Regions from separate parts of the Pararhizobium sp. LjRoot238 genome, predicted to be linked through region 1. Evidence: riboswitches for the same ligand, from Rfam matches in the RefSeq annotation. Region 1 holds a riboswitch; the other holds the start of a gene.

Evidence for each region. Region 1 has a riboswitch for thiamine pyrophosphate ahead of thiC (phosphomethylpyrimidine synthase ThiC). Riboswitches for the same ligand answer to the same signal wherever they lie in the genome.
Region 2: linked by a shared signal. The riboswitch ahead of thiB (thiamine ABC transporter substrate binding subunit) and the one ahead of thiC (phosphomethylpyrimidine synthase ThiC) in region 1 are both predicted to bind thiamine pyrophosphate.

The regions. Positions count from the first base shown of each region.
Region 1 covers NZ_CAXUPP020000002.1:395,952-399,742, reverse strand. The annotation lists gene bioB (biotin synthase BioB) at 1-380, opposite strand, end outside; gene ACSQ3F_RS23090 (GntR family transcriptional regulator) at 594-1,262, opposite strand; TPP riboswitch at 1,436-1,574, shown strand; gene thiC (phosphomethylpyrimidine synthase ThiC) at 1,669-3,504, shown strand; gene thiO (glycine oxidase ThiO) at 3,507-3,791, shown strand, end outside.
Region 2 covers NZ_CAXUPP020000001.1:1,592,308-1,596,098, forward strand. The annotation lists gene ACSQ3F_RS07870 (MDR family MFS transporter) at 1-173, shown strand, start outside; gene ACSQ3F_RS07875 (DUF2806 domain-containing protein) at 422-1,423, opposite strand; TPP riboswitch at 1,753-1,870, shown strand; gene thiB (thiamine ABC transporter substrate binding subunit) at 1,912-2,922, shown strand; gene thiP (thiamine/thiamine pyrophosphate ABC transporter permease ThiP) at 2,954-3,791, shown strand, end outside.

The DNA.
Region 1 (3,791 bases):
GTTTCCATGTCTCGGTCCTTCGGGCTGCGCCAGGCGGCGCCCATGCAATAGCGGGTGGCCCCTTCGTCCTTGGCCTTGCGTGCTTCGGTGACGACCTTTTCGACCATCATCAGTTTGGAAGCCTTGAGGCCCGTCGGAGAGTGCGCTGACTGGCTGCAATAGCCGCAATCCTCGGCGCAGCCGCCGGTCTTGATCGACAGCAGCCGGCTCATCTGCACGGCGTTGGGATCGAAATTCGCCCGGTGAACGGTCTGTGCCCGAAACAACAGATCGTTGAACGGAGAATTATAGATAATTTTCGCCTGAGCGAGCGACGTCGACTCCGACGGGGTGACGACGGACAGTTCAACGCGGTCTGCGGCTGTGCTTCCTTGCAACATTTTCGATAGATTCCCCTCTTGTCGCGCCTGCCTTCAAGCTCACTATAGATAAGACCTGATATTATCTATAATTTATTGTGGCGCAATCGGACGCAAGCGCCCTTTCGTTGAGGGTGGGAAAAACTTCAATCAAAGCGAGAATTCAGGAGGACGGCACGGCCTCGCAGTTTGACGCGTATCGGTCGGAAAAACCTGTCGGAACAGGGCCAACCGTCAGCCGACGATCGCGAAGGCGTCACGCGTCGTTCCCGACGCACTCCGGACGGGTTTTTGCCCGATCCACTGCACGTGGCGCTCGAGAACGGCGGCGGCGTTCTCGACATTGCCCTGACGCAGAAACGTCAGGATGGCGCGATGGTCGTGATCGGTACGAACTTCCCATTCGGAGCGCCAGCTGGCGAACAGGAAGCGGGCGCTGGCGGCATGCAGATCGTTGATCGCGGCAAGCAGGCGCGGCATGCCGCAGGGCGTGAGGATCAGGCTGTGAAAACGCCGGTTCGCCTCCTCCCAGGATCGAACGTCGCGGGAATTGTCGCCGGCGACCGTCGCCTCTTCGGCGAGATCGAGGATCGATGGCGTCAGGTGCGGTGCTGCGTGGCGAAGCGCCAGCACTTCGAGCGCGGCGCGCATCTGCGCGACTTCGCGGACTTCCTTGAGATCGAAGGACGCGACCCGCACGCCACGGCGCGGCTCGCTGACCGCAAGGCCTTGCGCCTCCAGCCGGCGAAAGGCTTCGCGCACGGGCACATGGCTCGTTCCGAACTCCTCGGCAATATGATCCTGCCGCAGCTTCGTGCCCGGATCGAGCTCTCCCGTCACGATCCTGTCGGCAAGGATGCGGCTGATACGGCTGGCAATTGTGTCTTCGAGCGTCGAGGTCATTTTTTATAGATAATTTGCTGCAGCCACGCTGTCGAGACGAAGACTGAAATCATTGAAAATCTTTACAGCTTGCCGTGCAGGCGCAAAGGAGCAGCCGGTCGCCGCTTGACGCGTCATCACCCAGGCCACGCCAACAGCCCTTGACGCATCGTCCAGAACCATGCCTTACTGACCGCATTCACCAGGGGGGTCCCGACAAGGGGCTGAGATTCTGCTGGCGTGACAGGCGGTTCTTCCGCCCTCAAGCAGCGCAGTGACCCGTTGAACCTGATCCAGTTCATACTGGCGTAGGGACGGTGCGAGCGCTGCCATGACTCGATTTCCGTTTGCGGATTCGTGTCAGCGTCTTTCCATCATTCCGGCTCTAAAGGACTGGGTCTCCAACCTAAAATTTGGAGCCTCAACCATGAATATTGCCGCAAAAAACCTCACCCCGACTGTCACCACAGGCCCCCTGCCGGCCTCGCGCAAAGTCCATGTTCCGGGTGAACGGCATCCGGACATCCGCGTGCCGATGCGGGAGATCGCGCTTCATCCAACGTCGGGCGAACCGCCGGTCACCGTCTATGATTCCTCCGGTCCCTACACCGATTCCACCCTCACCGTTTCGATCGACGCCGGGCTACCTCGACTGCGCCACGCCTGGGTGACGGCGCGTGGTGACGTCGAGGCGTATGAGGGCCGGCATGTCAAACCCGAAGACAACGGCTTTGCCACCGGCGAACGGCTGACGCCGGAATTTCCGATCCGCAACCGGCCGCTCAAGGCCAGGGACGGCAAGGCCGTCACCCAGCTTGCCTATGCGCGGGCCGGGATCATCACGCCAGAGATGGAATACATCGCCATCCGCGAAAACCTCGGGCGCAAGGCCGCAAAGGAGGCTCTGGTTCGTGACGGCGAAAGTTTTGGCGCCCGCATTCCGGATCACGTCACAGCCGAGTTCGTGCGCGAGGAAGTTGCGCGCGGGCGGGCGGTCATCCCGGCGAACATCAATCACCCCGAATCCGAACCGATGATCATCGGCCGCAATTTCCTGGTGAAAATCAACGCCAATATCGGCAATTCCGCCGTCACCTCCTCGATGGCCGAGGAAGTCGAGAAGATGGTGTGGGCGACCCGCTGGGGTGCCGATACGGTGATGGACCTGTCAACCGGCCGTAACATCCACAACATCCGCGAGTGGATCATCCGCAATTCGCCGGTGCCGATCGGCACGGTGCCGCTCTATCAGGCGCTGGAAAAGGTCAACGGAATTGCCGAGGATCTCACCTGGGAGGTCTTCCGCGACACGCTGGTCGAGCAGGCCGAGCAGGGCGTCGACTATTTCACCATCCACGCCGGCGTGCGGCTTCACTACATTCCGCTCACCGTCAACCGCGTCACCGGCATCGTCTCGCGCGGCGGTTCGATCATGGCCAAGTGGTGTCTGCATCACCACAAGGAGAGCTTTCTCTACGAGCACTTCGAAGAGATCTGCGACATCTGCCGCGCCTATGACGTCTCCTTCTCGCTTGGCGACGGCCTGCGTCCCGGCTCGATCGCCGATGCCAACGACGCCGCGCAGTTCGCGGAACTGGAGACGCTGGGCGAACTGACGCAGATCGCCTGGGCGAAAGATTGCCAGGTGATGATCGAAGGCCCCGGCCACGTGCCGATGCACAAGATCAAGGAAAACATGGACAAGCAGTTGGAAGTCTGCGGCGAAGCCCCGTTCTATACGCTCGGGCCGCTGACGACCGACATTGCGCCAGGCTACGATCACATCACCTCGGGCATTGGTGCTGCCATGATCGGCTGGTTCGGCACGGCTATGCTCTGCTACGTCACGCCGAAGGAGCATCTTGGCCTACCCGACCGCAACGACGTCAAGGTCGGGGTCATCACCTACAAGATCGCCGCCCATGCCGCCGACCTTGCCAAGGGGCATCCGGCAGCCCAGCTGCGCGACGACGCGCTATCGCGGGCCCGTTTCGAGTTCCGCTGGGAAGACCAGTTCAACCTCTCGCTCGATCCGGAAACGGCGCGCTCCTTCCACGACGAAACCCTGCCGAAGGAAGCCCACAAGGTCGCGCATTTCTGCTCGATGTGTGGCCCGAAATTCTGCTCCATGCGGATATCGCATGACATCCGCGCCGAGGCCCAGAAGGAGGGGTTGGAAGCGATGGCCGCGAAGTTCCAGGCGGGCGGCGATCTCTATATGCCGCTTGGCACCGATGGAAACGCTCCGCCCGCGGGAGAGTAACCATGCGCGTCCTGATCAGGGGGGCCGGCGTTGCCGGCCTCACCCTTGCCCATGAACTGGCAGCGCGCAGGGTTCATGTCGAGATCGCGGAGACGGCGGCGCGGGCCGGCGGCGGTGCCTCATGGTTCGCCGGCGGCATGCTGGCGCCATGGTGTGAAAGGGAAAGTGCGCCTGACACCGTACTGACGCTTGGGCGCACTGCCGCCGACTGGTGGGACGCCGCTCTGCCCGGCCATGTCATCCGCAAGGGCACGCTGGTTGTCGCACCGCCGCGGGATACCGGCGAG
Region 2 (3,791 bases), on a different contig from region 1:
TGACGCCGCTGATGCTGTCGGCGCTGCCTGCGGAAACCCGCCGGCTCGTCGCCGAAAGCTATACGGCCGCCTTCCAGCCGCTGTTCCTGACGGCCGTCGGCATGACGCTGGTCACGCTCGTCTCGGCGATCAGCCTCAAATCCGTCCGCCTGCCGCAAAAGCCGGCGGCGTGAGACCCTCACCCGATCCGCAGGTGATGGGAGGCCGGACTTCCACCGGCTGGCACTGTTCGCCTGGTCATTCGGCTCTCATTGATCCGCGAAGCGATCGGGCCGAGCTGCTGAAGCGCTAGACAGAAAAAGCGGGTGACGAATAAACTTCCCCGCTTTTGAACTCGAACCGAGGGGCAGCCTCGGGTTTTTCTTTGCCCCTCTACTCCCTCCCAAGGCGGCCGGGACGGAGGCTGTTAGAAGGCAGAAATTCACTGTTGTGGCACGTCGTTTGCCGTTCGCTCCCAAACTCGCTGCAGATCAGAAGCAAAGACCTTATTACCATCGCGCACGATTCGACCTCGCTCGATAGTCTTAATCACGGGCTTCCCCTTAAGTTCTTGAATAAATAACTCTATCGCCGCTTCAGAGGGCTTGGGCCGGACGATTGGGTATACTTGCATGGCTGTGGTGGAAATTGTCGTGCACTCAAATTTATACTGGCTTCCGGGGTCTGCTCTCGCCACGATTGCAACATCGCCCATGGCATGTATTCTTAATCCGTCCTCCCGAACGTCTACTGTCACTATAGTGTCAATGTCTAGCTGACCTATAAGGCCAGCCTCACGGGCTTTCTGCATCATCATAAATGTTTCGCCTGATACTTCCCCGATGAGGGCCCCATTAATATCTACAACCCTTGAAAGCAAAGCCTCCGCGGCTAGCGCCGTTTCTTTGTCTAAGACAGACAAAAACTGCAATGTCTTCAGTGAGAATGCGTTTGGTTTTCTGATTTCACCGGCCAATACGCGTGCCCAAGTCTCCCTCAACTCTTCGGAACTTGCTTTCGCCGCGTGCTGCTCGAACACATTCAGCCAATCATCCGACGGTCCCTCGCTTCCCGGCTGGGCTGGTTCTTCAGATAGCTGTTCGACCACTTTGACAGCCACGGCCTCTCGGTTTTCCTGCTCCCTAAAGGCGCGGCCAAGAAGATTGTCCAAGCCTCGGCCAAGTAGCCTTTCATCTTGAATACCGAGCTCCGCGGCTTTTTCGCTAAGGACTTGCATCACCTTCGATCGAGCCTCCGTTTCATCGCGGATAGTCTGAGCTTTTTGCTCAAGCCAAGCCGCTGGGATTTCAACTGCGGCGCCAACCAGCCGGCTAATCGCCTTGCCGGCTGGGCCTGCTATAAGTTGAGGTAAACCGCCCTCTGCGACGCCAGCCAACGCGTCCTTCCAGGTAGTTGGCAAATTTTGCTGCTCGTCTCCGGTCATCTCTATCTCCCCCTAAAGGGAAGATCAAAGCATGATTCTCCGAAAACGCGAGTCCTTATCGGTGATGACTCGACTCTCCCCCGCGTTCCGGGTGCTGGGCCTAAGTACAGATAGACAACCTCTGTCGAACCGTGAGAGCCTGCCTCGGCAATGCACTTACGCCTGCAATATCGCGGCTCATGTAGTCGCAGCCGATATAGTCGATCGTGTATTCCGCTGGTGGCTCTCCCTGCTTTCCCCCATAGGGAAGGGCCCGACCGCGCAAGAGGCAGCCCCCGGCGTTTCCCTCGCCCCTCTTGCCAAGCATTTCACTCAAGTCTAAATCTCCTTCTGCTCTAACGGGGTGCCGTTTGTCCTACCTGGACGATCGGCTGAGAGGCTTCAAACAGCCAACCCGCGGAACCTGATCCGGTTTGCACCGGCGGAGGGATTAGACGGCACATTTCAGCGCCCTATTCCCCATCCACTTGGATTTAAAGGAGGCGCTGATGCGCACGGCATTGATTTCCCTGATTGCGGCCCTTGCCGCCCTGACGCCGCCTGTCGCGGTCTCCGCGCAAGACAAGACGCTGACCGTCTACACCTATGAAAGCTTCACCAGCGAATGGGGACCAGCGGCCAAGGTCGCCGAGGCCTTCGAAAAGACCTGCCAATGCAAGGTCGAGTATGTCAGCGTTGCCGACGGCGTCGAGCTTTTGACCCGGCTGAAGCTCGAGGGGGCCGCCTCCAAGGCCGATATCGTTCTCGGTCTCGACACCAATCTCGTCTCCGAAGCCAAGGCGACCGGCTTTTTCGCGCCGCACGGTGTCGATACGTCCGCCGTCAAGGTTCCCGGCGGCTTTTCCGACGACGTCTTCGTTCCCTATGATTACGGCCATTTCGCCGTGATCTATGACACTGAGACACTGAAGGAACCGCCGAAGAGCCTGAAGGAACTGGTGGAGGGCGATCCGAGCCAGAAGATCGTCATCGAGGACCCGCGCACCTCGACGCCGGGCCTTGGCCTGCTGCTGTGGGTCAAATCGGTCTATGGCGATCAGGCCGGTGCCGCCTGGGCCAAGCTCAAGGATCGCGTCCTGACGGTAACGCCCGGCTGGTCGGAGGCTTACGGCCTGTTCACCAAGGGCGAGGCGCCAATGGTGCTGTCCTATACCACCTCGCCCGCCTATCACATGGTCGCGGAAGGAACCGACCGCTATCAGGCGGCCGCCTTCTCGGAAGGCCATTACATCCAGATCGAAGTGGCCGGCATGACGAAAAGCGCCAAGGACCCGGCTCTTGCCAAGGACTTCCTTTCCTTCGTCACCGGGCCGGAGTTCCAGTCGATCATTCCGACGACCAACTGGATGATGCCCGTCGCCGCGACCAAGGAGCCGCTGCCGGAAGCCTTCGGCAAGCTGGTCAATCCGCAAAAGACTTATCTGATGTCTTCCGACGAGGTTGCCGCCAACCGCAAGGCCTGGATCGACGAATGGCTCGCCGCCATGAGCAAGAACTGAGTTTCGATTGCCCGGCGGTCTTGAAAAGCGTCTGACCTTGGCTGCCGGGGCGCTCTGCCTCGGCGGTATCGTCCTGTTCGTCTGTCTCGCCGCCTATGCCCTGCTTGCCTTCGATGCGCCGGGTACATCCGGGCAAGGCGGTCTCTTCGACGCCTATATCTGGCGTGTGATGCGGTTCACGCTGCTGCAGGCCTCGCTCTCGACATTCCTGTCGATCGTGCTCGCCATTCCCGTTGCCCGTGCTTTGGCGCGGCAACCGTCCTTTCCCGGCCGCGTCTGGATCATTCGGCTGTTGGCGTTGCCGCTCGGCCTGCCGGCGCTGGTTGCGGCGCTGGGTCTGATCGGCATCTGGGGGCGGCAGGGCATACTCAACACAGCCTTCGCCTGGCTGGGGCTGGATCAGCCGATCAGCATCTACGGACTTTCCGGAATCCTGCTGGCGCATGTCTTTTTCAACCTGCCGCTTGCCGCGCGGTTGATGCTCGGCGGACTGGATCGTATCCCCGGCGAATATTGGCTGGTCGGCGCCAATCTCGGCATGCGGCCGCTTTCGATCTTCCGCTTTGTTGAATGGCCGGCCATTCGCGGTCTGCTTCCGGGCATCGCCGGCCTCATCTTCATGCTCTGCGTCACCAGTTTCACCCTGGTCTTGACGCTCGGCGGCGGGCCGGCGGCGAGTACCATCGAGGTGGCGATCTATCAGGCGCTGCGCTTCGATTTCGATCCGCCGCGTGCGATCGCCCTGTCGTTGCTGCAAATCGCTCTTACCGCGGTCTTGCTGGTGGCGATGCGCCTTTTGACGCCGAGAGCCGAGGAAGGTCATGGCGGCGGTCGCGAGGTCAGGCGCTTCGATGGCCGAAATCTCTCGG